Regions from separate parts of the Mesorhizobium sp. M0571 genome, predicted to be linked through region 3. Evidence: predicted binding sites of a transcription regulator. Region 3 holds the regulator's gene; each other region holds the start of a gene.
What was found. The regulator PhoB, encoded in region 3, activates phosphate uptake and scavenging genes when phosphate is short. The targets are predictions, from matches to a motif close to TGTCATNNANCTGTCAT.

Region 1: a site for PhoB is predicted at 5,568-5,584, ahead of olsB (l-ornithine N(alpha)-acyltransferase). Genes of this name have one in related genera too.
Region 2: a site for PhoB is predicted at 4,926-4,942, ahead of NKI85_RS08720 (esterase-like activity of phytase family protein). Genes of this name have one in related genera too.

The regions. Positions count from the first base shown of each region.
Region 1 is NZ_JAMYQT010000013.1:34,955-44,607, forward strand. It holds gene NKI85_RS16940 (RsmD family RNA methyltransferase) at 1-595, shown strand, start outside; gene NKI85_RS16945 (TrmH family RNA methyltransferase) at 596-1,459, shown strand; gene lspA (signal peptidase II) at 1,486-1,962, shown strand; gene acuI (acrylyl-CoA reductase (NADPH)) at 2,016-3,005, shown strand; gene NKI85_RS16960 (PAS domain-containing hybrid sensor histidine kinase/response regulator) at 3,100-5,388, shown strand; gene olsB (l-ornithine N(alpha)-acyltransferase) at 5,648-6,523, shown strand; gene grpE (nucleotide exchange factor GrpE) at 6,674-7,306, opposite strand; gene NKI85_RS16975 (hypothetical protein) at 7,542-7,745, shown strand; gene NKI85_RS16980 (fatty acid desaturase) at 7,871-8,893, shown strand; gene NKI85_RS16985 (DJ-1/PfpI family protein) at 8,940-9,560, opposite strand.
Region 2 is NZ_JAMYQT010000005.1:145,250-154,902, forward strand. It holds gene NKI85_RS08705 (MFS transporter) at 1-822, shown strand, start outside; gene NKI85_RS08710 (MATE family efflux transporter) at 832-2,304, opposite strand; partial or broken gene NKI85_RS08715 (L,D-transpeptidase) at 2,503-3,290, shown strand; gene NKI85_RS08720 (esterase-like activity of phytase family protein) at 3,347-4,825, opposite strand; gene NKI85_RS08725 (TIM barrel protein) at 5,074-6,063, shown strand; gene NKI85_RS08730 (sugar ABC transporter substrate-binding protein) at 6,103-7,164, shown strand; gene NKI85_RS08735 (sugar ABC transporter ATP-binding protein) at 7,222-8,748, shown strand; gene NKI85_RS08740 (ABC transporter permease) at 8,765-9,653, shown strand, end outside.
Region 3 is NZ_JAMYQT010000001.1:403,623-413,275, reverse strand. It holds gene xylF (D-xylose ABC transporter substrate-binding protein) at 1-397, opposite strand, end outside; gene NKI85_RS02025 (ROK family protein) at 683-1,927, shown strand; gene phoB (phosphate regulon transcriptional regulator PhoB) at 1,937-2,626, opposite strand; gene phoU (phosphate signaling complex protein PhoU) at 2,643-3,350, opposite strand; gene pstB (phosphate ABC transporter ATP-binding protein PstB) at 3,383-4,186, opposite strand; gene pstA (phosphate ABC transporter permease PstA) at 4,183-5,034, opposite strand; gene pstC (phosphate ABC transporter permease subunit PstC) at 5,038-6,027, opposite strand; gene pstS (phosphate ABC transporter substrate-binding protein PstS) at 6,087-7,148, opposite strand; gene NKI85_RS01990 (hypothetical protein) at 7,807-8,160, shown strand; gene NKI85_RS01985 (DUF2865 domain-containing protein) at 8,252-9,247, opposite strand; gene NKI85_RS01980 (hypothetical protein) at 9,579-9,653, shown strand, end outside.

The DNA of each region.
Region 1 (9,653 bases), on a different contig from region 3:
GTTTCGCCATGTCGGCGTCTTTCCCGAGCAGGCCTCGCATTGGGACCACATGGCCGGGCTGATCGCGGCGGCAAAACGGCCGGTCAAGGTGCTGAACCTGTTCGGTTACACCGGCCTTGCTTCGCTCGTGGCGGCGCGTGCTGGCGCCGAGGTCACCCATGTCGATGCTTCCAAGAAAGCGATCGGCTGGGCCCGCGAAAACCAGGAGATGGCGGGCCTGTCGCAAAAGCCGATCCGCTGGATCGTCGACGATGCCGTGAAATTCGCCGAACGCGAGGAGCGCCGCGGCAACCGCTATGACATCATCCTGTTCGACCCGCCCGCCTATGGCCGCGGACCGAAGGGCGAGGTCTGGCAGCTATTCGAGGATCTGCCGGCGCTGACCGACATCTGCCGCGCCATCCTGACGCCGAAGCCGCTCGCCGTGGTGCTGACCGCCTATTCGATCCGCGCCTCCTTCTTCGCCATCCATGCCTTGCTGCGCGACACCTTCGCCGGCATGGGCGGCACGGTCGAATCGGGCGAGTTGATCATTCGCGAGAAATCCGCCGGCCGGGCGCTGTCGACCTCGCTGTTCTCGCGCTGGGTGGCCTGAATGAGTACATACGAACGGCACGCAGGCGCGCCAGGGCAGGTGAAGGAAGTCACCAGCCTCGCCAATCCGCTGATCAAGGACATCAAGGCGCTCGCCTTGAAGAAATTCCGCGACCAGCAGAATGCCTTCATGGCCGAAGGCCTGAAGCTGGTCATCGACGCGCTCGATCTCGGCTGGACGATCAGGACACTGGTCTTCGCCAAGGCCGCACGCGGCAATGCGGCGGTCGAAAAAGTCGCGGCGCGCACAGTTGCCGCCGGCGGCACCGTGCTTGAAGTTTCGGAAAAGGTGCTGGTCGCCATCACCCGCCGCGACAATCCGCAAATGGTCGTCGGCGTGTTCTCACAGAAATTCCTGCCGCTGAAGGACATCCGCGCCCAGGACGGCGACGTCTGGGTGGCGCTCGACCGCGTGCGCGACCCCGGCAATCTCGGCACCGTCATCCGCACAGTCGACGCCGTCGGCGCCACGGGTGTCATCCTGGTCGGCGAGACAACCGATCTTTTTTCGGTCGAGACGGTGCGCGCCACCATGGGTTCGATCTTCGCCGTGCCGGTCGCCAAGGCGACGCCTGAGGCTTTCCTCGCCTGGCGAAAGAGCTTTCCCGGCCTCGTCGCCGGCACACATCTTAAGGGTGCGGTCGATTACAGATCGGTCGATTTTTCAAAAGGTCCGGTGCTTTTGATGATGGGCAACGAGCAGCAAGGCCTGCCTGACGAGTTGGCTGCAAGCTGCGACAGATTGCTGCGGATACCGCAGGCCGGCCGCGCCGATTCGCTCAACCTGGCGGTGGCCACCGGCGTCATGCTGTTCGAGATCCGGCGCGGCGCGCTGAAGCTCGGCCCGGAGGAAGCCGGATCGTGACATCCCAAACCGTGAAACTGCAAACCATGAAGTCCTGGAGCCCCTACGCTCTTCTGGTCGTCGCCGCGATAGCGTTCGACCAGTGGCTGAAGTATCTGGTCGAGACCGGCCTTGCCTTTCAGCAAAGGCTCGATCTGTTGCCGTTCCTGGCACTGTACCGCACCTACAACACCGGCATCGCGTTTTCGCTGTTTTCGTCCTTTGGCGACACCGGCCTGGTGGTCGTCGCGGTCCTGGTGGTCGCTTTCGTGCTCTACCTCGCTGCCCGCACGCCGCCCGGCCACCTGCTTGCCCGCGTCGGTTTCGCGCTGATCGTTGGCGGTGCGCTCGGCAATCTGATCGACCGCGCTACCTATGGCCATGTCATCGACTATATCCTGTTCCATACGCCGGTCTGGTCCTTCGCCGTCTTCAACCTCGCCGACGCCTTCATTTCGGTCGGTGCCGTGCTGGTCGTCTTCGATGAACTCATTGGCTGGGGGCGCGGGACCTCGCACGATTGACCTCACTGGCTGGGCGCCACACACTTCAGAACCGAACGCCTCGAGGAGAAAAAATGCTCGAAACCTTCAAAGCCATCCTCGTTTCGCGCGACGCCGAGAAAAAACAGTCGGTCGCAGTGACCGAACTCACCGAGGCAGACCTGATGGAGGGGGACGTTACCGTCGCGGTCGAGGCGACGACGGTGAACTACAAGGACGGTCTTGCCATAACAGGCAAGGCACCGGTGATCCGCCGCTGGCCGCTGGTGCCGGGCATCGATTTCGCCGGCACCGTCACCTCGTCTTCCAATCCCGACTGGCGCAAGGGCGATCGCGTCATATTGAACGGCTGGGGCGTCGGCGAGACGCATTTCGGCGCCTATGCCGGACGCGCCCGCGTCAACGGCGACTGGCTGGTGCCGCTGCCGGACGGCATGAGCCCGCATGATGCGATGGCGGTCGGCACCGCCGGCTACACCGCCATGCTTTGCGTCATCGCGCTGGAGCGGCACGGCATCGTGCCCGACCGCGGCCCGGTGGTGGTGACGGGTGCTGCCGGCGGCGTCGGCTCGGTTGCGGTCTCGATCCTGTCCAGCCTCGGCTATCACGTCATCGCTTCGACCGGCCGCAGTGCCGAACGCCCTTACCTGATAGACCTTGGCGCGGCCGAAGTGATCTCACGCGACGAGCTTACCCAGCCGGCAAAGCCGCTCGCCAAGGAACGCTGGGCCGGCGGCGTCGATGCTGTCGGCAGCCACACGCTGGCCAACGTTCTGTCGATGACCTCCTATGGCGGCGCCGTCGCCGCTTGCGGCCTCGCCGGCGGCATGGACCTGCCAGCAAGCGTCGCTCCGTTTATCCTGCGCGGTGTCTCCCTGCTCGGCATCGATTCCGTGATGGCGCCCAAGGCGGTCCGCATCGAGGCCTGGCGCCGCATCGGCACCGATCTCGATCACGCAAAGCTTGCCAGCCTGTCGACGAGCATCGGCTTCGACGGCATCATCGGCGCGGCGCATGACATCGTCGAGGGCAGGATCCGCGGCCGAGTGGTGGTGGACATGTGAGCCCAAGGGCAACAAGGGACAAAAAGAGCGCGACCGCTAAAATTCGAACGATCCGCCACAACCTTCCATAAGCTCTATCTGGCAGGAGTTCCGTATGATTGCGGAACCCGGCATCAGAGAGGCGGAACCAGCCGAACGGGCCGACGGGACGGCTCCCGAGGCGCCAGGGCGGCAGCTTGTCGCCGCTCCACCGCTGGCGCCGGAATTGCCGGATGCCAACCGCGAAGGCCTGCCGTTCCTGACGCTCGTCGCCATCGTCGTGCTGGCAGGCCTGTCGCATCTGACCGGAGCGCCGATCTTCATCACCATCGGCCTTTTGGCGACAGCCATGGCCGGGCTCGCCATGCATCTGCGCAACAGGCGCGCCGAGCGCCGCGCGGTGGCCTTGCTCGGCGCGACGGCGGCCCGCAGCCGCGCCGAGATCGAGACGCTGGCCGACCGCATGTGGGAGATGCAGGAGAGCGAGGAGCGCTTCCGCGGGCTGATCGATGCGCTCGGCGATCTCGTCGTCCACCGCGACCGCGACGGCCACATCGTCTACGCCAACAAGGTTTTCGCCGACCTTGTCGAAACCGACCAGCGCGACCTTGCCGGCAAGACCTTGGCCGAACTCGGCATCGATGTCGGCATCGTCCCCGACGCCGCCTTTTCCGACCATGAATGCCTGAGTTCCACCGACGTCGCCATTCGCACGCCGGACGGTCCACGCTGGTTCTCTTGGATCGAGCTGTCGGTGCGCGACAAGGACAGCGGCGCCGTTTCGCATCGTGCCATCGCCCGCGACATCACTGCCCGCAAGCGCGCCGAATCGTCGCTGATCACCGCCCGCGAGCGGGCCGAATATGCCAGCCAAGCCAAATCGCGCTTCCTCGCCACCGTCAGCCACGAGATCCGCACGCCGATGAACGGCATCATGGGCATGGCGCGGCTTCTCGCCGACACCAGCCTTTCGCCCGAGCAGCGGACCTATGTCGGCGCCATCTCGACCTCGGCCAGCGCGCTGCTGGCTCTGATCGAGGACCTGCTCGATTACTCCAAGATCGAGGCCGGCCGCTTCGATCCGGAACCGCAGCCGATGTCGGTGCGTGAGATCGCCGACAACGTCGTCGAACTCTTGGCGGCGCGGGCCTTTGCCAAGGATATCGGCCTCGGCTGCCATGTCGAACCCGACGTGCCGCAGCTGATCACCGCCGACCCCGGCAGGGTCAGGCAGGTGCTGCTCAACCTCATCGGCAACGCCGTCAAGTTCACCGACAGCGGCGGCGTTCTGGTAAGCATCGCCCGCGTCGGCACCGAAACCACCGATCGCATCCGCTTCACCATCGCTGACACCGGCCCCGGTCTGCGTGAGGAGGACATGGAGCGCATCTTCGAGGACTTCGAACAGGCCGACGGCACCTCGACCCGTGCGCATGGCGGCGCCGGCCTCGGTCTTGCCATTTCCAAGCGCCTGGTGACCGCCATGGGCGGCACTATCTCGGTGTCGAGCCGGCTTGGCCAGGGGTCCGAATTCGTCTTCGAGATTCCCGCTATTTCCGCAGTCGAGGCGCCGCAGATCCGCCAGAACGCGCTGTCGGGCCGGCATGCGGTGATCGTGTCGAAGAATCTCGTCGAGGCCGAAGCCATCGCCCGCACCATTCGCGCCAATGGCGGCACGGTCGATCTGGCCACCACCGCCGCCCAGGCCACCCCTTTCGCCGAGGGCTGCGACGTGCTTCTGGTCGATGCTGCCATGGAGGAAAGTGACGGCAGGCTGCTCAGGCGCCTGCGCCAGGGCGGCTTTGCCGATTGCGAGGCGGTGACGCTGATCGCGCCGACCGACCGCGGCATGCTTGGCGAGTTCCGCGCCAACGGTTACGCCACCTTCCTGGCAAGGCCGGTGCGCGGCGAGACACTGCTGCGCGTGCTTTTGACCAGCCATGCGCCGGTCATCGCCGAGCCGCAGCCGCAAAAGCGCGGCGCGCAAGCTGTGCACGCCATTGGCGGCCGCCAGCAGGGCCTGTCGGTGCTGATCGCCGAGGACAACGACATCAACGCCATGCTGGCCCGCGCCACGCTGCTGAAGGCCGGGCATCGCGTAAAAGTGGTCGGCAACGGCAAGGCCGCGGTCGAGGCGGTCATCAGCACCGGCCACAAGCACCGCTTCGATGTGGTGCTGATGGACCTGCATATGCCGGTGATGGACGGTCTGGACGCCATCGCCGCCATCCGCCGCTATGAGGAGGAGACCGCGGTGCCGCCGGTGCCGATCATGGTGCTGTCGGCCGACAGCCAGGAAAAGACCCGCCACGCCGTGCTCGCTCACGGTGCCAGCGGCTTCGTCACCAAGCCGCTCGACCCCGATGCCCTGGTTCACGCGGTCGAAGGGCAAGTGGCTGCCTGAGCCGCTTTCGATCACCCGATAGCCGGTTGGCATTAGAGCGCCCGCGTCTCTTGGACGCGCAAAGGACGCTCTAACACTTTGACTTTTTCGCATGATCCTTTCCGGAAACCAATTTCGGTTTCCGGGGTCATGCGATACCCAGCCGACGAAGTATTGCCCGCAGAGCCGTATCACGGTACTGTCACAATCCTGTTGCACCTACACCGTATCCCCGTGCCAAGAGGGATGGCTCGAAGGAGAATCACTCGTGCATACAGTCATGCCGGAATGTGATGCTCGGCCGAACGCCAGCGGGCCTTTGCTTGTCGGCCGGAACGCCGATGCCGTCATAAAAGGCGCATCGCTCGGCCGCATCGGCAATCTCGAAGTGCGGCTCGCCCGCAACGAGGCCGAGATCGCTGCCGCGCAGGAAGTGCGCTACCGGGTGTTCTACGACGAGCTTGGTGCCAGGAAGGACCTGTTCCAGATGCAGGACCGCCGCGATGCCGACCGCTTCGATCCCCTCTGCGATCATCTGCTGGTCTTCGATACTTCGCTTTCCGGCCCCGAGCATCGCCGCATCGTCGGCACCTACCGCCTGCTGCGGCAGGAGATTGCCGCAGCAGCCGGCGGCTTCTATTCCGAGGGCGAATTCGAGCTGACCAAGTTGATCGCCCGGCATCCCGGCCAGCGCTTCCTTGAGCTTGGCCGCTCCTGTGTTCTGCCGGAATACCGTTCGAAGCGCACCATCGAGGCGCTGTGGCAAGGCATCTGGGCCTATATCAACCATTACGGCATCGGCGTGATGACAGGCTGCGCGTCGTTCCACGGCACCGTGCCGGCGGCACATGCCGAGGCGCTGACCTATCTTGCCCATCACTGCCGGACGAATTCATCCTGGGACGTGCGTGCCGTCGCCGGGCGCTATTGTTCCATGGATCTGATGCCGATCGAGGCCGTCAATGCCAAGGCGGCGATCGCCGCCATGCCGCCGCTGGTCAAGGGCTATCTGCGCGTCGGCGCGCGCATCGGCGACGGCTGCGTCATCGATCGTGAATTCTCGACGGTCGACGTGTTCGTGGTGATGCCGGTCAAGGAGATCGGCGCCCGCTACGTCAACTATTATGGCGGGGAAGCGCAGCGCTTCGCTGCGTGAATAGTGAATAGTGAATAGTGAATAGTGAATGATGAATAGTGAATGATGAATAGTGAATGATGAATAGTGAATGATAGAAACGAAGCCCGTCTGGCTTCTACAAACTACTTTCTACCAACTACTAACCATTCACTATTGACCATTCATCATTCACGCATCCTTCTCAGCCTGCTCGTTGACCGGCCCCGGCTCCGGCGCTTCGCTTGCCACATGCTTGGGGCCGCCCTTGGCGACGCCGACCATGGCCGGCCGCAGCACGCGCTCGCCGATCGAATAGCCGGGCTGCACGACCTGGACGACCGTGTTGGCGGGCACGTCGGGATTGGGCACCTCGAACATCGCCTGGTGGAAATTCGGATCGAATTTCTCCCCCTCGGGCTCGAGCTTCTTCACACCGTGCCGCTCCAGCGCCGACAGCATGGCGCGCTCGGTGATCTCGACGCCGTCGATCAGCGCCTTGAAGCCGGCATCGCCCGATGCCTTGGCCTCCTCCGGGATGGCATCCAGCGCACGGCGCAGATTGTCTGATACCGACAGCATGTCGCGGGCAAAATTGGCGACCGCATAGGCGCGCGCGTCGTGGACGTCTCGGGCGGTGCGGCGGCGCAAATTCTCCATGTCGGCCGCGACGCGCAGCGCGCGATCCTTCAGCTCTTCGTTTTCCTTCAGAAGCCGCACAAGCGCTTCATAGTCGCCGTCGACGCCGCCTTCCCTTGGCTCCGCGGCAGCCTCGGTCTTCTCGGCTTCATCGGGCGCGCGTTCGTCTTTTGCCTGGTCGCTCATCGCCGTTTCCCGTCATTTCGAATGGTGTGGATTTGCGCCCGATATCGAGGTTTAGCGGCCAAAAATCAAGGGGCAAGCGATACTGCAGCCGCTGTCGCGGCTTGATGGCGGACGGCGCAGACCTTTCGATTTTAATTCAAACTTTACCACAGCTGCCGGCTTTGCTTGCCAGGATACTACAAAGCGGGAACCATTCCTCCCCTGGAAGAGTTTCGAAGCCGACACAGGATTTTGGATGATGCCCCGCAGGAATGGCGAAAAACGCGACGGGCTCGCCGCCGATATCCGGCGCCAGCTCGGCACCGAAGCGACCAAGCGCTTTCTGCGCACCTTGCCGGCCTACCGCACGGAGTCCGATATTCCCGACCGTTTGAAGGAATTGCTTGACCGCCTGGACGGCATCGAAGCCAACATGGTCGCAGGCGGGCGCCGTCGGTAGACGCCGTTGCCGGCGGCGCGCCCGGCGATTGCGGCCGGAAACTCCTCGCATCGCGCGACATTTACGCGCAGTAACTTTGCGTGACCCCATCTTGTGGCAGCGCCCTGCACCGCCTATGTTTCATGATGAACATGATTTCCCCCGAAGCTGTGGCAAACAGCAAGCGTGCCTGGTTGAAAATCCTGTCGCGCTATAAAAAGCCCGACAGGCGTCGCAGCGCCGTCGAACTCGCCATCACCCTCATCCCTTTCGCCACGCTGTGGGCATTGTCCTCGGCCGCTTATGCCTATGGCCATTGGTGGGGTCTGGTCCTCATCCTTCCGGCCGCCGGCTTTCTGGTGCGGATCTTCATGATCCAGCACGATTGCGGCCACGGCTCGTTCTTTGCCAATCGCTATGCCGACGACTGGATCGGCCGCGTGCTTGGCGTGCTGACGCTGACGCCATACGATTGCTGGCGCCGCGCCCACGCAACCCATCACGCCAGCGCCGGCAATCTCGACGAGCGCGGCACGGGCGACATCAAGACGCTGACCGTGGCCGAATATCGGCAACTGTCGTGGCGAGGTCGGCTCGCCTATCGCCTCTATCGCCACCCGCTGGTGATGTTTGGCCTTGGCCCGATTTGGATCTTCATTTTCGAGCAGAGACTGCCCTTGGGCATGATGCGGGGCGGTCTCACCCCTTGGGTGTCGTCGATGTCCACCAATCTCGCCATCGCCGTCATCGCTGCCCTGCTCATCTGGTTTGTTGGCCCCGGCGCGTTCCTGGTCGTCCATTTGCCGATCGTCATCCTCGCCGGATCGGCCGGCATCTGGCTGTTCTATGTCCAGCATCAGTTCGAGGAGACGGAGTGGACAAAGGACTCCGAGTGGGAATTCCAGCGCGCCGCCCTGCACGGCTCGTCCTATTACGACCTGCCGCCGGTGCTGAGCTGGCTCACTGGCAATATCGGCGTCCATCACGTGCACCACCTCTCCGCCAAGGTGCCATGCTACCGGCTTCCGGAAGTGCTGAGGGACTATCCGGAGCTGCGTGAGATCGGCCGCATAACGCTGTTCGACAGCCTGCGCTGCGTCAAGCTGGCGCTGTGGGACGAGAGCCGCAACAAGCTGGTGTCGTTCCGCGAAGCGCGGATGGCCATGTAGACGCACCGCCGCGCTGCCTGCGCGGCGGTTTATTTAGGACTCTAAATCAAGCCGCCTGGCGTTCGTCGCGCATCAGGATCTCGCCCTGGCGGATCTCGGTGCCCAGCACTTTCAGGCATTCGCGCATGAAGGCGGCAAGGCCCGGCCAGCCCTTGGCCGACACAAGATTGCCGTCGACATGGGCGCCGGTCGGCGCAACGTCGATATAGATGCCGCCGGCCAGCGTGACTTCCGGCTCGCAATACTGCAGCGCCGCGACTTCCCTGCCGCGCACGACGCCGTCGACCGCGATTAGGATCTGCACGCCGTGGCAGATGGTGAAGATCGGCTTGCCGGTGTCGTGGAAATGCCGCACCAGCGCCTGCACGCGCTTGTCGATACGAATATATTCCGGGCCCCGCCCGCCCGCCGCGTAGACGGCGTCGTATTCGGCCGGGTTGACCTCGGAAAACGTCTTGTTGAGAATGTAGTCGTGGCCGAGCTTTTCCGTATAGGTTTGGTGGCCTTCGAAGTCGTGCAGCGAGGTCTTCAGGATATCGCCCGCCTTCTTGTCGGGACAGACGACATGGACGGTGTGGCCCACCGCATGCATGGCCTGTTCAAAGACGAAAATCTCGTATTCCTCGCTGAACTCGCCAACGAGCATCAATATCTTCTTGCCAGCCATATCCGGTTCCTCCCTTGTGGCCACACATTTATTTCGGATCTCGAAATAATAGACCTATCCTAAAGCGGGGACGGGCAAAATAAAAGACTGAAT
Region 2 (9,653 bases), on a different contig from region 3:
TGGCTCGCCGAATTGGTCTCGACCAACGACAAGTCACAGGCGGCGACGATTGCCACCAGCACCAACTTTCTCGGCCTCGGCCTTGGTGCGCTTGGGGCCGGCTTGCTCGCCGAATACGCGCCTTGGCCGCTCAGGCTGACATTCGTCGTCTACCTGGCAATGCTTGCGATTGTCACCATGCTGATCTGGCGTACGCAGGAAACCGTTTCGCGGCCGGGGAAACTGGCTGATGTCTCGATGCGGCCGCGGCTTTCGCTGCCTGATGACATCCGCGCGGGTTTCGTCGCGCCGGCGGTGACCGGCTTCGGCGCAATGTCGCTGGTCGGCTTTTATGCAGCACTGGCGCCGAGCATCCTGGCGCAGCAACTGCAGGTAACCAACCATGCCGAAGCTGGCGCTCTGTTCTTCGAACTGGCGATCGTGGCTGCCGCCACCATTCTGGCGACGACGCGTCTTTCGAGCCGAGCCACCATGTTTACGGCACTTGCCCTGATGATCCCGACCGTTGCTCTGATCGTTGCGGCGCAGATCTTGGCTTCGATGGCCATCATGATCGTCGCAACCGCCTTGTGCGGCGTGTCGGCGGCGTTCGGCTATCGCGGCGGCTTGCAGGTGGTGAACGAGATCGCGCCGGCCGACCGGCGCGCCGAAGTGGTTTCCGCTTTCTTCATCTGCTGTTTTTGCGGCAACGCACTGCCGGTTATCGGCATCGGCGTCCTGTCGACCATGGCAAGCGCGACCATGGCAAGCCTGGCCTTTGCCGGCATGATCGTCATCTTTTCCCTGGTGGCGCTCGGGTTTGGCGCGAAATGCGCGCGCTGAGCCGGTCTTTCAGCCGTTCGGCGTCTCCGGCGAAAGGTGCGCGCGCTGGCGCGGTACGCCGAGGCCGGTATCCGGCGGTTCGCCGGCAGCCGGCCGGCTCTCGATCATGTGCAGGCTGCGCCAGCGGCCGAAGCGATAATAGGCCGCGGCCAGCACGAGCGAGGTTATAGAGCCAGCCGGAAAGCTCCACCACAGAGCTTCCTCGCCGATCATGCTTCGGAAGAAATAGGCGAAGCTGGTGCGCACCAGCAGCACCGAGATCACCAGGATGATCAGCGGCGGCATCACCGCGCCGGTGGCGCGCACGGTGGCGAAGAGCACGATGGTGATGCCGAACAGGATGAAGGACCAGGACGCCACGTTGTTGATGTGCACGGCGATGTCGATGGCCGCACTGTCGCTGCTGAGGAAGAGGCTGAGCACCGCGCGGTCAAACAGGAACAGCAGCGCGACAAGCGCGCCGGTCAGGGCGAGGTTGAAACCGACGCCGGAGGCGGCTATGCGGCCGATCCTATCCCAGCGTCCGGCGCCGACATTTTGCGCCGCCATGGACGAGACCGCGGCGCCGATGGCGAGCGCCGGCATCTGGACGTAGGTCCAGAGCTGTGCGGCTATGCCGTAGGCGGCTGCGACCTGCGAGCCGTAGGCGTTGACCATGCCCATCACGGTCAGCGCCGCGGCCGAGACGACGATCATCTGCAGGCCCATCGGCACGCCCTTGACGACGACGATGCGCAGCAGCGTTGGGTCCGGCCGGAGCAGGGCGAGATTGGCGCCGGCCAGCCGCAGCGGATGCTTGCGCGCATAAAGCACGATCAGAATGGCAATCACGCTCACCGCCTGGCCGATCAGCGTCGAGGTGGCCGAGCCGGCGATGCCAAGTTCGGGGAACGGGCCGATGCCGCGGATGAGCAGTGGGTTCAGAATGACGTCAAGCACGACGGCCAGCGCCATGAAAAAGAAGGGCGTGCGCGAATCCCCGGCGCCGCGCAGCACCGTCATGACGAAGGAGAGCAGGTTCATCATCGGCACGGCGATGAATATGATGCGCAGATAGGAGCGGGCCAGCGGCAAGGCATCGGCCGGCGTGCCGAGCGCGTTCAGGATCGCATCGACCCAGATCCAGCCGCAGACCGCGAACACCACCGAGACAAGAAAGAAGAACGTGGCGCTGGTGCCGACGATGCGGCGGGCTTCGGGTAGATCGCGAGCGCCCACGGATTGCGCGACCAGGATGGTCGCCGCCATGCCGATGCCGAATACCGTGCCGAGGATGAGAAACAGCACGAGGTTGGCGTTGGACGTGGCGGTCAGCGCCGCTTCGCCGAGGAAGCGGCCGACCCACACGGCATTGATCGAGCCGTTGAGCGATTGCAGCACATTGGAGCCGAGCACCGGCAGGGCGAAAAGCAGCAACGTGCGCGGGATGGGGCCACTGGTGAGATCGCCGGTCCGCCGGCGCGCGGGCATCTTATCGTCCATGGCAGGCAACTCGGCGACGGCTTATTTGGGTCCGGTCCGCAATGATTGCCGATTTAACGGGACAGGTCGATGCGGCGTTGCAAATTCCGTCTAGCGCGCCTTGATCTAATCATGTTCTCAAAGCTTCCGGAATCGGATATTGATCCTGGATGCGGGGGGCCGCATTCCTTACTAAATCCTATGGGTAAGCGGGGGGGCATGTCCGATATTCCGTTGTTTTTTGAGCGCCTGACCGGCGCGCGTTTCTCGGTGCATCCGCTTTGGGCGCGGCATCCGTGGCTCTTTCGGCGTGCACCACGACGGACGTGGTGAAGCCGCCACTGACAGTGGCGCCAAGCGAACCGGCTTTCGGCGATGTCGCAAGCATGTATGCCGCGCGCGTCGACGAGGGCTATCAACTGCCGGCAGTCCCGGTAGCCAAGATCGATCCGAAGTTCGTGCGCCAGATCGTGTCCGACCCGACCGGAGAAAAACCCGGCACGATCGTCGTCGATACCTCCGAGCACTTCCTCTATCTGGTGCGCGACGGCGGCAGGGCGATTCGCTATGGCGTCAGCCTCGGCAAGGCCGGTTTCGGATGGACCGGCAGCGCCGTGGTTCAGGCGAGGAAGATGTGGCCGGTTTGGACGCCGCCGCCGGAAATGATCCAGCGCCGGCCGGAACTGGCGAAATACAAGGACGGCATGCCGCCCGGCCCGCAGAGCCCGCTAGGCGCCCGCGCGCTGTATCTCTTCCGCGACGGCAAGGACACGATGTACCGGCTGCACGGCACGCCGGAGTGGGATTCCATTGGGAAGAACGCCTCGTCCGGCTGTGTGCGCTTCATGAATCAGGACATTATCGACCTCTACAGCCGCGTCAACGGCGTCGCGCCGGTCTTCGTGCGCCCGAACCTGTCGGCCGCCGCGAAGACCACCGCCGTGTCGAACAGGACGGCCGAGCCGATCGATGCGGGTGTGCCAAAGGACGCAGAGATGTTGAGGTAAGTGCCTTCACGATCTCTAGGCGGATGCGGTCGGCGCGTCCGCCTGCATGGGTGTCGCTACTTCCCGGCCAAGCCGGGAATCGTGACCTGATAGACCAGGAACATGGTGTCGACATCGGCGCCGTCCTCGGCCTTGTAGGGCGCGCCGACCTGGAAGCCGTCCTGGGTGAGGAAGTCGTTGTCATTGGCAACGAACAGGAAATAGTCGTCGGGCAGCTTCGGATCGAGGACGCTCACCACCGACATCGCCTCCCACTTCTCTGAAAGGTTGTTGCGGTCGTTGGGCGCGCCATTGTGCAGTCCGAAGCGGCCGAGTTCGCTCTTGTCGTTGATGTCGATGAACGGCGTCAGCTTGGCCGGCGTCACCGATGGATCGAGCTCACCCTTGGGCGCCACTGGCTTGTCTTTGTCGAACTCGCTGCCGGCGATGTCGGTTGCCGCCGACACATCGACGATGCTGATCTCGCGATGGAGCGAAGTGTCGCCCTTCAGCCCCTGGCCGTTGCCGCTGTCGCGCGCCAGCATCAGAAAGGTCTTGTCCGACAGCGCCACGATCTCGCTCTGCGCGGCAATCTTGGTCTTGCCCTTGGCATCGGTGAACACCGGCAGCGGCACGATATATTCATGCGCGAGCTTGAGCTGGGCGGGATCCGAGGCATCGTAGACCAGCGCGCGCGTGTTCTGGCGCGTCGAGGCGGAATCGCCACCATCCTGCCGCGGGGCCGATTGCAACACGGCGATCAGGAACTTGCCATCCGGCGTCAGCGCCATGCCTTCGAGGCCCTGGTTGTTCTGGCGCCCGGTCTCGGGATCCTTCGGATCGGGCTCCGCCGCACCAGGCCCAGGATTGTCGGACGCGAAATTCGGCGTTCCATGACGCATCGGGACAAGGGCTGCCGGCGGCCGCGTTGCCGACATCAGATGGCCGTCGGCGGAGAAGCGGTAGATGTTCGGGCCGTATTCGTCCGAGATGAACATGGTGCCGTCGGACAGCCGCACGATCGCCTCGTCATCGAGCGCGAGCTTGCCGTTGGCTTCGGGCAGGATCGGCATGTCGTCGGTCGCCGCACGCACGCCGTTGAGCGGATCGAGGCCGGTCGCATCGGCGCCCTTGTCGTCGGTCAAAAGCATGGTGTCGGCAAGCGTCGCCTTGACGCCAGACTGTTCCTGGCCGGCGGCTGGTACTGCACCCGGCGCGATCGGGGCGAACTCGATGGCAATCGTGTTGAGGCGCGGCCGGTAATCGGTGGTGCCGACGACATTGTAGCCGCGATCCGGCAACAGCCATAGCGACCCCTTGTAGCCGTCCGCGCCATGCGTCCAGCCGGCAGCGTCGATCGCCATGCCGGAGCCGGAGCCAAACGTCTCGCCGAACTTGTCCTTCTGGCTGGCCGGGATACGGCCGACGCCGACCAGCCCCTTGTTGACGAAGCTGACGCCACCGACGGTCGCGGAGTTGTCGGCCAAGGCCGGAGTCGAGGCGGTGAACATCGCCAGCGCGACGGCGAGGGACGCGGTTCGGTGCGGGTTTTTCATGGATATCCTCTTTGGTAACAAAGGTGCCGGACCTGAAAAAGCGCCGCGCCGCATCGACGATGCCGCGAAAGCCTTCGGAGAAGCGATCTAGGACGCGAACATGATATTTGCGTGACACTGCCGCGCTTGCTTGTCCCCATGCGGTTGCAACTGGCCTGGGTCTGGCGAACTCGTCGCCGCCGAGAGGGCAATTAACGACTTTACAAATAATCATTCTTATGTGAAGTTATGACAATGAAAGGTCACCGATGACAGTCTATCGTTTCGCCACCCGCCTCAATTCCTTTGCCTCGCGGCCGCAGGCCGAGTGGACTGATCTTGTCGGCAAACCGTCCATGCTGCAGATGGCGGCGCGTGCAGCGAAGGTTGCAGAGTTGACCGATCTCGACCTCAACTTTCCCGACCATGTCGATGAAAAGCCTGCGGAAATGGCGCGGAAACTTGGCGATCTCGGGCTTTCCATCAATGGTTTCGCCATGCGCTACTACTCTAATCCGGCCTTCAAGCTCGGCGCCTTCACCAACCCGGATCCTTCCGTTCGCCGGGAGGCCATCGACCTGACCAAGGCCGGCATCGACGCCGTTCGGGAGGCCGGCGCCAGCCTGATGACCTTGTGGCTCGGGCAGGATGGCTTCGACTATGCCTTCCAGGCTGACTACACAGCGCTCTGGCAACACGAGATCGATGGTATTCGTGAAGTTGCAACGCATGATCCGGACTGCCGGATCAGCCTTGAATACAAACCCAACGAGCCGCGCTCCTACAGCCTGATGCCCGATGCGGCCACGACATTGCTGGCGATCCGCGAGATCGGCCTGCCCAATCTCGGCGTGACGCTCGATTTCGCCCATGTGCTCTATGCCGACGAGCAGCCGGCTTTCGCCGCCGCACTCGTGGCACGGCACAGCAAGCTGCTCGGCGTGCACCTCAACGATGGCTACGCCAAGCGCGACGACGGCTTGATGGTCGGCGCGGTGCATACGGTTCAGACGATCGAGCTGCTCAGGCAGATCCGCCGCGACGGCTACGCCGGCGCCATCTATTTCGACACGTTCCCTGACATGACCGGGCTCGATCCGGTCCACGAATGCGAAGTCAACATCGCGACCGTCAAGCGCATGCTGCGCGTCGTCGATCGGCTGGAAAAGGACAACCGCCTTTCCACCGCCGTCGACCGTCAGGACGCGGTCGCGTCGCAGGCCATCATCCAGGAAGCCATGCTCGGGCCGGACAGCTGAGGCTCGCGCCATTACCGTTTCAACAAGGGAGGAAAGACCATGAAATTTCTGCTTGCCACCGCCACCGCCGCTGGCCTGATGGCGCTGTCCATCGGCTCGGCCTTTTCCGCGGACCTCGCGCCGCTCAATTCCGACACCGAGAAGGATCGCATCGACTGGTCGCAGCTCGAGGCCAAGTTCGGGGCTTTCCCCAAGCTGCCCGAGGGCACTAAGGCGGGTGCGGTCTCCAAGACGCTGACCAACGAATACTGGCGCTCGCTGGGTGAGGGCTACAAGTCGTTCGGCGACCGTATCGGTGTGCCCGTCGTCTACCAGGCGGCGCAGAGCGAGGGCGACCAGCTCGGCCAGCTCACCATCGCCGAAGGCCTGGTTACGCAAGGCTACAACGTGCTTCTCGTCTCGCCGCAGACCGACTCCAACTTGCAGCCGATCATGGAACAGGCCAAGGCCGCCAACGTGCCGGTGGTCAACGTCAATGACGCGGTCATCCCGCAGGCCGAGTACTATGTCGGCAATGTCCAGCGCGACAATGGCGTGCGCGTCGCCAAATGGTTCATCAAGAACCGGCCGGATGGCGGCAAGGTCGCCATCGTCGAAGGCCAGGCCGGCGTCTATGCCGCCGTCCAGCGCACCGACGGTTTCAAGACCACGATCACCGAGGCCGGCAAGTTCGAGGTCGTCGCCAGCGTGCCCGGCAATTGGGATCGCCAGACCTCCTACGACGCGGCCACCAACATCCTGCAGCAGCACCCCGACCTGATCGGCTTCTATGCCAACAACGACGGCATGGCGCTCGGCATCGTCGAAGCGGTCAAGGCCGCCGGCCTGCAGGACAAGGTCGCCGTCTTCGGCACCGACGGCATTTCCGACGCCTACGCTTCGATCCGCGCCGGCGAGCTGACCGGTACCGTCGACAGCTTCCCGGTGCTGACCGGCGAGGTGGCTCTGGAATCGGCGCTGCGACTGGTGGCCGGGCAGAAGCTGCCGCGCGTCGTTGCCACGCCGCAGGCGCTGATCACCAAGGACAATGCCGACCGTTACTCCGGCGGCGGCGATGCCGTGCGCAAGGCGCTGCTCGAGGACGCGGCAGCGGGCCAGTAGAGCAGGGGCGGCGGGTGCCGGCCTTGGGTCGGCATCCTTGCCTGGAGAACTGAAGCAATGTCAGCGCGGCTGCAATTCGAGGGCATTTCCAAGGTGTTTCCGGCCGTGCGGGCGCTGAGCGATGTGTCCTTTTCGGTCGGCGCCGGCGAAATCCATGGCCTGCTTGGCGAGAACGGTGCCGGCAAGTCGACGCTGCTGCGCATCCTGTCGGGCGTCTACCGGCCGACAGCGGGAAGCGTGCTGATCGACGGCAAGCCGGTGACGCTGAACAACCCGGTCGCGGCACGCGCCGCGGGCGTGGCCATGATCCATCAGGAATTGCAGCAGGTGCCGCGCCTAAGCGTCGCCCAGAACATGTTCCTCGGCCGTCCGCTGACGCGCGGCGGCGTCTTCGTCGACCGGCGCGAGCAGGAACGCCGCGCTGCGGAAGCTCTCGCCGCCATCGACCCGACCATCGATCCGGCAGCCCCGCTTGGCAGCCTGAAGGTCGCGCAGCGGCAAATCGTCGAGATCGCCCGGGCGCTGCTCGACCGCGCCAGGATCGTGGCGATGGACGAGCCGACATCCAGCCTGACGCCAAGCGAGTTCGAACGGCTGGCCGAGGTGATTGCCGGTCTGGCGCGCGACGGTGTCGCGGTCGTCTATGTCTCGCACAAGCTGGACGAGGTGTTCGGCATCTGCCAGCGCGCCACCATCATGCGCGACGGTGTCGTGGTCGAAACCGTTGATCTCGCGCAGGTGTCGGAAAAGGCCGTCGTTTCGATGATGGTCGGCCGCGAGCTTGCCCAGGCACAGCACCGCCCGCATGCTTCCGGCGAGATCAGGCTGCGCGTGCGTGATCTCGCCTCGGCGACCAAGGTCCATGACGTTTCGTTCGACCTGCATCGCGGCGAGGTGCTGGGCATTGCCGGCCTGGTCGGCTCGGGCCGCACCGAACTGCTGCGGCTGCTGGCCGGTGCCGACCGCGTCTCATCGGGCACAATAGAGATCGACGGCAAGGCGGTAAAACTTTTCAGCCCGCGCGACGCCATCGCGGCCGGCATCGGCCTGGTGCCGGAGGAACGCAAGCGCGAAGGCATCGTGCCGTTGCGGTCGATCTCCAGCAATATGGCGCTCGCCTCGATGGGCGTGTTCGCGCCGCGCGGCCTCATCGACCGCCGCCGGCTGAAGCGCGTGGCAGCCGAGAAGATGAAACGCGTCAATCTCAGACCGTTCCTGCTCGACCGGCCGATCCGCCTGTTCAGCGGCGGCAACCAGCAGAAGGCGATCATCGGCCGCTGGCTGGCGGCGGGAACGCCGATCCTTCTGTTCGACGAGCCGACGCGCGGCATCGATGTCGGCGCCAAGGCGGAGATCTACCACCTGATCGAGGAGCTCGCCGCCGAAGGCCATTCGGTCGTCGTCGTTTCGTCCGAGTTGCCCGAGGTGATCCGGCTCGCCGACCGCGTGCTGGTCATGCGCGACGGCACGGTCGCCGCCGAACTGGGCCGCGCAAGTCTCAGCGAACAGGCGATCGCCGCGCACGCCATACCCCAAACGGAGACTCAGGCCGGCAAGGCGCAACGCCGTCGGGCCGGTGCATAACGGACAGGACCAGCGGATGACCGATATAACCGAACACACAGTAACGCGCCCAGCGGCCGATTTCCTGCACCGGTTTTCCGTGCGCGACGCCGGTACGCTGATCGGCCTGGTGGTGATCCTCGCCGTCTTCGGGGCACTGGTCCCGGGTTTCTTTGCCGAGCGCAATCTGATCAACATCCTGCAGCAGTCGAGCATCAACGCCTGCCTGGCGTTGGGCATGACGCTGGTGATCATCTCGGGCGGCATCGATCTGTCCGTCGGACCGACGGCAGCCCTTTCGGCAGTCATCTCTGCCTCCATGCTGGTTGCCGGCGTGCCGTTTCCGCTGGCCATCGCCGCCGGCTTTGCCATCGGCCTGCTCTGCGGCCTACTCAACGGCGTGCTGGTCGCCCATGTCGGGCTGCAGCCCTTCATCGTCACGCTCGGCACGCTCAGCACCTACCGGGCGCTGGCGCTGATCTATACCGGCGGCAATCCGGTGCTCGGCCTGCCTGCCGGCTTTCGCGCCATCTTCAATGGCTCGCTGTTCGGATTGCCGTTGGCGGTCGTCATCGTGGCCGTGGTCGCGCTGGTTGCCTGGATCATCCTCAAGAAGACGCCGTTCGGCGAATATCTGCTCGCCGTCGGCGGCAATGAGGAGGCGGCCTACATAGCCGGCGTGCCGATCGCCCGCACCAAGATCGCCGCCTATATGATCTCGGGCCTGCTGGCAGCTCTTGCCGCGCAGATCCTGATCGGCCGACTGGGTGCCGCAGAGCCGATTCTCGGCAACCTCTGGGAGCTCGACGCGATCGCCGCGGCGGCCATCGGCGGCGCCTCGCTGATGGGCGGCAAGGGCAGCGTGGTCGGCACCATTGTGGGTGCCGTCATCCTCGGCGCCATGCGCAACGGCCTGACGCTGATGA
Region 3 (9,653 bases):
CGACCTCCTTGTTGTCGAAGGTCAGGTAAAAGACGTCTTTGTTCTCGATCAGCCGGTCGTAGCCGACGACCGGAATACCTTCGTCCAGCGCCTTCTGCACAGCCGGCCCGATCGCCGAGGCGTCCTGCGCCAGGATGATCAGTGCGTTGGCACCCTGCGAGATCAGGCTCTCGACGTCGGTGAGCTGCTTGCCCGGGTTGGACTGTGCATCGGCGGAAATATACTTGTCGCCGGCGGCCTCGATGGCGGCCTTCATTGCGGCTTCGTCGGTCTTCCAGCGCTCCTCCTGGAAATTCGACCACGAAACGCCGATGACCTTGTCCTTAGCCTGCGCCACCGACGCGAGCGTCAGCGTCATGGCGACACCCGCCAGAATGGCGGTCGTGAATTTCTTCATCATATCCTCCCTGCGCCGCGTACGGCGTGACCAATTGGCCCAAAGACCAGCTAGAGGCGTTAATTTTTTCGAGCCTCGAAAAAATACTGACCCGATCTCCGGCTGCTGTCAACATCGATTCTGATGGATTTTGATGACTCTCCGAGTTTTTTCGAGTGTCGGAATAAACGATGACAGCGCCGCCGGCATCTGACACTATTTGCCTGTATCTGACACTATTTGTCGGACATTACCGACGGCTTCCGGTTCATGAGCGGCCGCGGCAACCGGGAGGAAAGCAAAACGATGTCGGTCGGAATCCGCCATGACGATTTGCGCCGGCGCAACCGGGCGATGGTGATCTCGGCGGTGCGCCGGGCCAGCCAGCCGTCGCGTACGGAGATCGCTGCAACCACCGGCCTCAGCCATTCGACCATATCGGCGATCTCCTCCGACCTGATACGGGAAGGCATCCTCGCCGAGAGCAAGGCAAACGAGCCCGTTTCGTTGAAACGCGGTCGTCCGCAGGTCGGCCTCGCCCTCAACCCGGAAGCGGCGGCGGTGCTGACCGTGGTGTTGTCGCTGAATTTCCTGTCGGCCGCCATCATCGACTATGCGGGACAGGTGGTCGTCGAGGAACAGCGCCGGCTGGACACGCTGACCATGCCGCGCGACGAGCTGATCCGCGAATGCATGGCCATCGTCCGGCGCCGGCTGGAAGATCCAGACCTTGACGTCCGCAGTGTCGCCCGCATCGCCCTGGCGATTCAGGGAATTACCGACTCCCCTGCACGCGCCATGCTGTGGTCGCCGATCACGCCGCAGACGGACATCGCCTTTGCCGACATGCTGGAAGACGAATTCGGCATCCCGGCCACGGTGGAGAACGATTGCAATATGATGGCGGTGGCTTTGCGCTGGCGCGATCCGGATCGCTATCGCGACGACTTCATCGCCATCCTGCTTTCGCACGGCATCGGCATGGGGCTGGTGCTGAAGGGCGAGCTGTTCACCGGCACGCATTCCTCGGGCGGCGAGTTTGGCCACATGATCCATCGTCCAGGCGGCGCGCTCTGCCGTTGCGGGCGGCGCGGCTGCATCGAGGCCTATGCAGGCAATTACGCCATCTGGCGCAACGCTACGGGGATGAGCGAAGACAGCAAACCGGTCGCCGACGTCAGCGACGCCGACATGCGCGCGTTGGCGGCCCGGGCCCGCGAGAAGGATGGGCCGGAACGCGAGGCCTACCGCAGGGCCGGCGAAGCGCTGGGTTTCGGTCTCGGCTCGTTGTTCGCGCTGATCGATCCAGCACCGGTCGCGATGGTCGGCGTCAGTGCCGCCGCCTTCGATCTGATCGAGCCGGCCTTGCGCAAGGCCATCGCCCAGACCGCCGGTGGCCAGCATTCGAGCTCGATCTCCTTCGACACCGAGCCGAACGAATTGCCGCTGATCCGCGAAGGCTGCGCGATGCGGGCGTTAAGCTTCGTCGACCAGGAGATTTTCGCGCCGGGCGCGCAAATGAGGCCCGGCATCAGAAAGAACGTAGCCTGACCAGGCAGGTCAATCTTCCCTGATCGCATAGCCGGCACCGCGGATGGTGCGGATGACATCCGGCATGCGGCCGTTATTGACGGCTTTGCGCAGCCGCCCGACATGCACGTCGACGGTGCGTTCGTCGATGTAGATCGTCTCGCCCCAGACATTATCGAGCAACTGGCTGCGCGAGAAGACGCGGCCGGGATGCCGCATCATGAATTCGAGCAGCCGGAATTCGGTCGGCCCGAGCCGGATTTCGCTCTTCTTGCGATAGACCCTGTGCGATTCGCGATCGAGCACGATGTCGCCGACCTTCAGCACGCTGGACAGCACTTCCGGCTTGGCGCGGCGCAGCAGCGCCTTGACCCTGGCCATGAATTCCGGTGTCGAAAACGGTTTGACCAGATAGTCGTCGGCGCCGGTCGAAAGACCGCGCACCCGGTCGCTCTCCTCGCCGCGCGCGGTCAGCATGATGATCGGCAGCCGCTCGGTTTCGGGGCGCACCCGCAACCGTCGGCAGAGCTCGATGCCGGAAACCGCTGGTATCATCCAGTCGAGCACCAGAAGATCGGGCACATTCTCCTGCAAACGGATCTCGGCTTCGTCGCCGCGTGTCACCACCTCGACCTGGTAGCCTTCGGATTCGAGATTGTAGCGGAGCAGCACACCCAACGGCTCCTCGTCCTCCACCACCATTATGCGTGGTGCGATCATCGGCTGGGCACCCCCATCATGTCACCGGTGCGGACATTGTCGTTTCGTCCTGCTTCGGACGATTGACAGGCAATTGCTCGCCGGTCAGCACATAATACGCATTTTCGGCGATGTTGGTGACATGGTCGCCGATCCGCTCCAGATTCTTGGCGCAGAACAGCAGATGCGTGCAAGCGGTGATGTTGCGCGGGTCTTCCATCATGTACGTCAACAGCTCGCGGAACACGGACGTGTATTTGACGTCGATGCGCTCGTCGGCGGCGCGTAGCTTGGCCAGCGCGGCCGCATCGCCGGCAGCATACTCCTCGATGACGCCCTGCACCTGGATGAGCACCAGCTGCGCCATCGCATCGATGGAATGCGATAGGTCGCGCGGCGTGACGCTGAGGCCGACCGCACTCACACGCTTGGCGATATTCTTGGCAAGGTCGCCGATGCGTTCGAGGTCGCCGGCCATGCGGATCGCCCCGACGACATGGCGCAGATCGTGGGCCATCGGCTGGCGCTTGGCGATCAGGGTGATGGCGCGGTCGTCCAGTTCGCGTTGACGCGCATCCATGATGGCGTCGTCCGAAACAACGCGCTGCGCCAGCGCATTGTCGGAATTCAACAGGGCCTTGGTCGCCCCGCCGACCATCGAACCGGCGAGGTCGGCCATGTCGCGGATCAGCTTGCTGATCTGCTCGAGATCCTCGTCGAAAGACGCGACTGTATGTTCGGCCATGATATTGTCCTCGTCTGCGTGATCGGCACCGCTCAGCCGAAGCGGCCGGTGATGTAGTCCTGCGTGCGCTTCTCGCGGGGCGACGTGAAGATCTTCTCGGTCCGGTCGAACTCGACCAGCTCACCCAGATACATGAAGGCAGTCTGGCGCGACACGCGCGCCGCCTGCTGCATGTTGTGAGTGACGATGACGATCGTGTAGTCGGCTTGCAATTCGTCGATCAGTTCCTCGATCTTGGCGGTCGACAGCGGGTCGAGGGCCGAGGCCGGTTCGTCGAGCAGAATGACTTCCGGCTTCACTGCCACGGTGCGGGCAATGCAGAGCCGCTGCTGCTGGCCGCCGGAGAGGCTCAAGCCGCTGGCGTTGAGCTTGTCCCTGACCTCGCCCCAAAGCGCGGCACGCTTCAACGCCTGTTCGACGCGGCCGTCCATCTCGGACTTGCCGAGATTCTCGTAGAGCCTGACGCCGAAGGCGATGTTCTCGTAGATCGACATGGGGAACGGCGTCGGCTTCTGGAACACCATGCCGATCTTGGTCCTGAGCAGGTTGAGATCCTGCGACCGGTCGAGAATGTTCTTGCCGTCGAGCAGGACCTGGCCCTCGGCTGTCTGTTTCGGGTAGAGCTCGTAGATGCGGTTGAAGACGCGCAGCAGCGTCGACTTCCCGCAGCCCGAAGGCCCGATGAAGGCCGTGACACTGCGCTCGGGCAGCGACAGGCTGATGTCCTTCAGCGCCTTGCTCTGGCCGTAGTAGAAGTTGAGGTTCTTGACCTCGATCTTCGTCTTCTCGGCGACCGTTTCGGTCATCGTCATGTCCGGGGACAACATCTGTGTCATCTGTCCTCTCTGCGTCCGGTAAGGCTGCGGGCGAGGATGCTCAAGCCCAGAACCGTCAGGGTGATTATGAGTGCGCCGGTCCACGCCAGCTGCTGCCATTCCTCGTAAGGGCTGAGAGCGAACTGGAAGATGGTCACCGGCAGGCTGGCCATCGGCGCGTTGATATTGCTGCTCCAGAACTGGTTGTTGAGCGCGGTGAAGAGCAGCGGCGCCGTCTCGCCGGAAATGCGTGCTATCGACAGCAATATGCCGGTGACGATGCCGGACAATGCGGCGCGGTAGGCGACCGAACGGATCACCACCCAGCGCGGCGCGCCGATCGCGGCGCCGGCTTCACGCAACGCGTTCGGCACCAGGTTGAGCATGTCTTCAGTAGTGCGCACGACCACCGGAATGACCAGGATGGCAAGCGCAACGGCGCCGGCAATCGCCGAGAAATGCCCCATTGGCCGCACCATCAATTCATAGACGAACAAGCCGATGATGATCGACGGCGCCGACAACAGGATGTCGTTGATGAAGCGGACGACGGTGGTGATGCGCGAAAAGCGTCCATACTCGGCCATGTAGGTGCCGGCCAGAACGCCGATTGGCGTGCCAACGATAACGGCGATGACCGTCATGACCAGGCTGCCGGCGATGGCGTTGAGCAGGCCGCCAGCTTCGCCCGGTGGTGGCGTCATCTCGGTGAAGACCGCGAGCGAAAGCCCGGCTGTGCCCTTATAGACCAACGCGCCGAGAATGAGCGCCAGCCAGGCAAGCCCGATGCCGGCGGCGACGACGCAAAGCGTCATCATCACCGAATTCCTGGCTTTGCGGCGGCTGTGGAGCGATGAGGATGTCGACATCGGTCAGGCTCCCGTACGGGCGTCGATCCGCATCAGCATATAGCGGGCGGCGGCAAGGATCAGGAAGGTGATGACAAACAGGATCAGGCCGAGCGAAACCAGCGAAGAGGTGTAGAGGTCGCCGTCGGCCTCGGTGAATTCGTTGGCGATGGTCGCCGAGATGGTCGTGCCCGGAGCGAACAGGGAGGCGCTGATGCGGTGGGCGTTGCCGATAACGAAGGTCACCGCCATGGTTTCGCCGAGCGCGCGGCCGAGGCCAAGCATGACGCCGCCCATGATGCCGATGCGGGTATAGGGAATGACCACGCGCCGGGTCACTTCCCATGTCGTGCAGCCGATGCCATAGGCCGATTCCTTCAACACCGCCGGCACCGTATCGAAGACGTCCTTGGTGATCGAGGTGATGAAGGGCAGCACCATGATGGCAAGGATCAGCGCGGAGGTCAGAAGGCCGATGCCGTAGGGAGGGCCGGCGAAAAGGCTGGATAGTCCCGGCACACCATGGAAGAGGTTGATGACGAAGGGCTGTATCGTCGTCTGCAGGAACGGCGCGAACACGAACAGGCCCCAGATGCCATAGATGATCGAGGGAATGCCGGCCAAGAGCTCGACCGCTATGCCGATGGGGCGCCTCAGCGGACGCGGGCAGAGTTCGGTGAGAAAGACCGCAATGCCGATGCCGATCGGCACCGCGATCAGGATGGCGATGGCCGCCGTGACGATGGTGCCGTAGATCGGCGCCAGCGCGCCAAATTTTTCCGTGACCGGATTCCAGCTTTCGGTCGTCAGGAAAGAGAAGCCGAAGGCCGACAGCGCCTGCCACGAGCCGGCAAACAGCGACATCGCGACACCGCCGAGGATGACCAGCACAAGAATTGCAGAAGCGCGGGTGAGTCCGCGGAATATGGCATCTGTGAGCGCGAAGCGCCGCACCGTAGCTTCCCTGGCCCGGGCTGCTGCAGATGATGGCATGGCATCGGAAGCGATGGTCATTGGGTCCTCGCGATTGAAGGCAACAGGGAGGGCGCCGTCGACGCCCTCCCTGGAGGAGATTACATAGCCGAGTAGAGCGGCTTGCCGTCGCTGCCGACGACTTCCTTGGCCCACATGGCCTTGACGCTCTCGACCACCTTGTCAGGCATCGGAACGTAGTCCAGCTCGCCGGCCATCTCATCGCCCTTGTCATATGCCCAGGCGAAGAATTTGAGCGCTTCGCCGGTGGTCGCGGCATCGTCCGGCTTTTTGTACAGGAGGATCCACGTCGCCGCCGTCATCGGCCAGGACTCGGCGCCCGACTGGTTGGCGAGGATCACGCCATAGCCTGGCTTCGAGCTCCAGTCGGCGTTGGCTGCGGCCGCCGAGAACGCCACTGCGGTCGGCTCAACCTTCTTGCCGTCCTTGTTGATCAGATCGGTGTAGGTGAGCTTGTTCTGCTTGGCGTAGGCGTATTCGACATAACCGATCGCGCCGCCGGTCTGGGAGACGTTGTTGGCAACGCCCTCATTGCCCTTGGCGCCGATACCGACGGGCCATTCCACTGCCTTGTCGACGCCGACCTTGTCCTTCCAGTCCGCACTGACGTCGCCAAGATAGTATGTGAAGTTGAACGTGGTGCCCGAACCGTCGGAACGGTGAACGACCGCGATCGCCTGCGAAGGCAGCTTGACGTCGGGATTGAGCTTCTTGATCGCCTCGTCGTCCCACTGCGTGATCTTGCCGAGGAAGATGTCGGCCAGCGTCGCTCCGTCGAAAACCAGCTCGCCCGGCTTGACGCCTTCCAGATTGACGACGGGAACGATGCCGCCCATCACCATCGGAAACTGGGCCAGTCCGGACGATTCAAGCTCGTCGCCGCTGAGCGGCGCATCCGAAGCGCCGAAGGTAACCGTCTTGGCTTTGATCTGCTTGATGCCGCCGCCGGAACCGATCGACTGGTAGTTAAGGCCAATGCCGGTGTCTTTCTTGTAGGTGTCGGCCCACTTCGCATAGATCGGGTAGGGGAAGGTGGCGCCGGCGCCGGAGATGTCCGCGGCGAGCGCGGCGGACAGGGTGAGGGTGGTCGTCGCCGCAGCCATTGCAATCGCAACGGCCGCCGAGCGGATGAAATGTCTCATGTGGCCTGCTCCTGTTCGGAATATGGTCTCTCGGCGCCATTCCTCCGGCGCCCGCTGAGGCCAATAGCCCCCGATTATTACAGTCGCATGACAGTTTCATGTCGCTCCGGTAACGTTGTCCAGCCGGGGTAAGAAGGAGCGGCCGCGGGCTTTGTCGGAATGGCCGCGGTTTGCCGCTGGAATCAGCAGCTTGCGTGAATTCCGGCCAACATTATCCCCTCGGAGATCGCAGCAATCGGCCTCGAAAAGAAAAACCGGGCGAGAGCGCGTTGCATGCAGCCAGAAGGTGTCATGGCCGCGCCATCGCCGAAACAGGTCCGTTGGGGTAAATCTGACCCTGTTTCTTGCCGGCGGTCGCTGCTCCCGCCCGTAACTGGAGGAGCGGAACTTCGAATATCCTATTGTCGCGACTGAGCGCGGCATTGGTATGGTGCGATCGCACCATGGCCTTACGCTGGAAGCGTTGACGAATCGCAAGGTTTAACTCGCCTCGCGCTGGATCTCGCCATCCGCGCCCGACCCGGTGCTCGATCTTTCGAGCAGAGCCTTCGACTGGAAGTGCGACGATTTCTACTTCACCGTACCTACTCCCTCTGCACTATTCCGCCGGTTGTCGGTTAGGCCGAAGCGGCGTTATAAGCTTGCAGGGGTGTTGCTGATGTCTCGACGGATTCCGCCTGTCTTCCTGTGCCTGGTGCTGCTTTTGGGAAGCGGCTGCGCGCGCAGCTATGATGGTACCGTGATCATTCCCAAGCCGCTCGACGTTCGCCGTTTCTGGGACCGGCCTTCTTCGCAGGCGCAAGCCGATCAGTCGCAGTTGGAGACCGACGTCTTTCCCGTGGCGCCGCAATCGCCGAAAAGGCCGGCGGTGCGCAGGAGCGCAGCTTCCGTTGCAGCGCCACGGAGGGGGGTCGCCAACAACCCGCCCATGCTGTCGTCGGAGCCGGCAAAGCCGCTCACCTGCAGGAATGTCAGCGAACCCGGCAAACGGGCCCGTATGGTCTGCGAATAACCAACCGGCCGTCCGTCGATGCGTGGGGCTTTACGCCTTGAAGCGGCTATCCGGCCACCCGTTCGCCGTCTCGGAACATCGCCCGCCTTGGTCAGTCCGCCGGGAAAAAGGCCGGCCCGACCACTCTCACCGGCCGCGCGCTAATCGCTCTTTCGACCGACTGATGCTGGGCAGCCCCTTGCACCTCGGCAACCGGCGTTTTTGCCTCTGCGAGAGCGGCACCGGCAGTTTCGATCCCGGATTCAGGAATTTCCGCGACGATGCCAAAATCCGGCTTTGCCGTCGGCAACGGAATGAGGGCGTTGGTCATGTTGGCCGGTGTCACGGTTCGTGCCCTGAGTTCGGCGACGCGCTGGTAATAGCGCTTGACGTCGCAGGCCTTGAAGTTCGCGTCGTCGCGGTAGCTGAAGGCTGTCGCAAGCTCCACATAGGGCCTTTGGGTCTCGAGCGCGATCATCTCTTCAGTTTCGCGGGTGGCATCGCTCAGCGTATAGAGTTCGATGCCGGCATCGTCGCAGATGTAGCGGCACTGATCGACCGTTTCCTTCAGATCGTCGTTCTTGGCGAACTGCGATTTTGGCGCGGGGAAGAAATATCCGTCCGACAAGCGAACGCAAAACAGCATCCGATTGCCACCCATTGTTGCGCCTGCGGACTGGGGTTTGGGTGCTGTGCGCGGCTGTGCCTGCCGTTGGTCTTGCGGCGCTTGCTGCTGCTTCTTGGCAGCGGGTGCGGCGCAGCCCAGCGCGACGAACCTGGCCTTCAGGCCGGACGTGTCCCTTCCCGAATTCGACAGTCTGGCGATCTGCCGTTGCACCTCCGCCTTGCTGCTGACCAGGTCGGCGCAGGGATTGAAGAAGAACCCGGCCGTTTTCGCCGTGCATCGACGCTGTCTCTCCAGCCTTTGAATCGCGGCGAGTTGACGGCGCAGTTGGGCAAGCTCGGGGCTGGTCCCGCCGCTGCGCCCCGCCGAAAGCAATTGGCTCTTGATGGCGCCGCAGCTATCCGCGTAGGAGGAGGACGTGCCGAGCGCAACGGCTATTGCCGCCACCAGCATCAGAATCGTGAGAGGCCAGAGGCGTGTCATTGGAGCGACCATTGTGCTTGTTGCGCCGAGAACAGGATTTCTTTGTCGACTATGAATAAGAACTAGCTAAATCAGTTTTATCTAATTGAAGAGGGCCACATCGCCGCCAGAGACTTTGGTTCTAGTGTATTATATCTACTCGCGTAAATTCAATATTACATTTTTATTTCAAGATTGAGACGAACCGGCAACAACGCCGCGACTGCCGCCACGGCGAAGTTTGAAGCGCCCGGCGGATTCCGCACCACGATCAATCCGGCGTTACCGGCCGCCCCCTGCTGAAACCTTAGTCCCAAGTTCGACGTTGAGCGGTCAAAGGAGGAGACCGCAAATGTCGATCCACTTCACTGTCTCGGAGCTGACCAAAAATCTGTTCCATTCACTTGGGCTGGACCGTGAGCGCGCA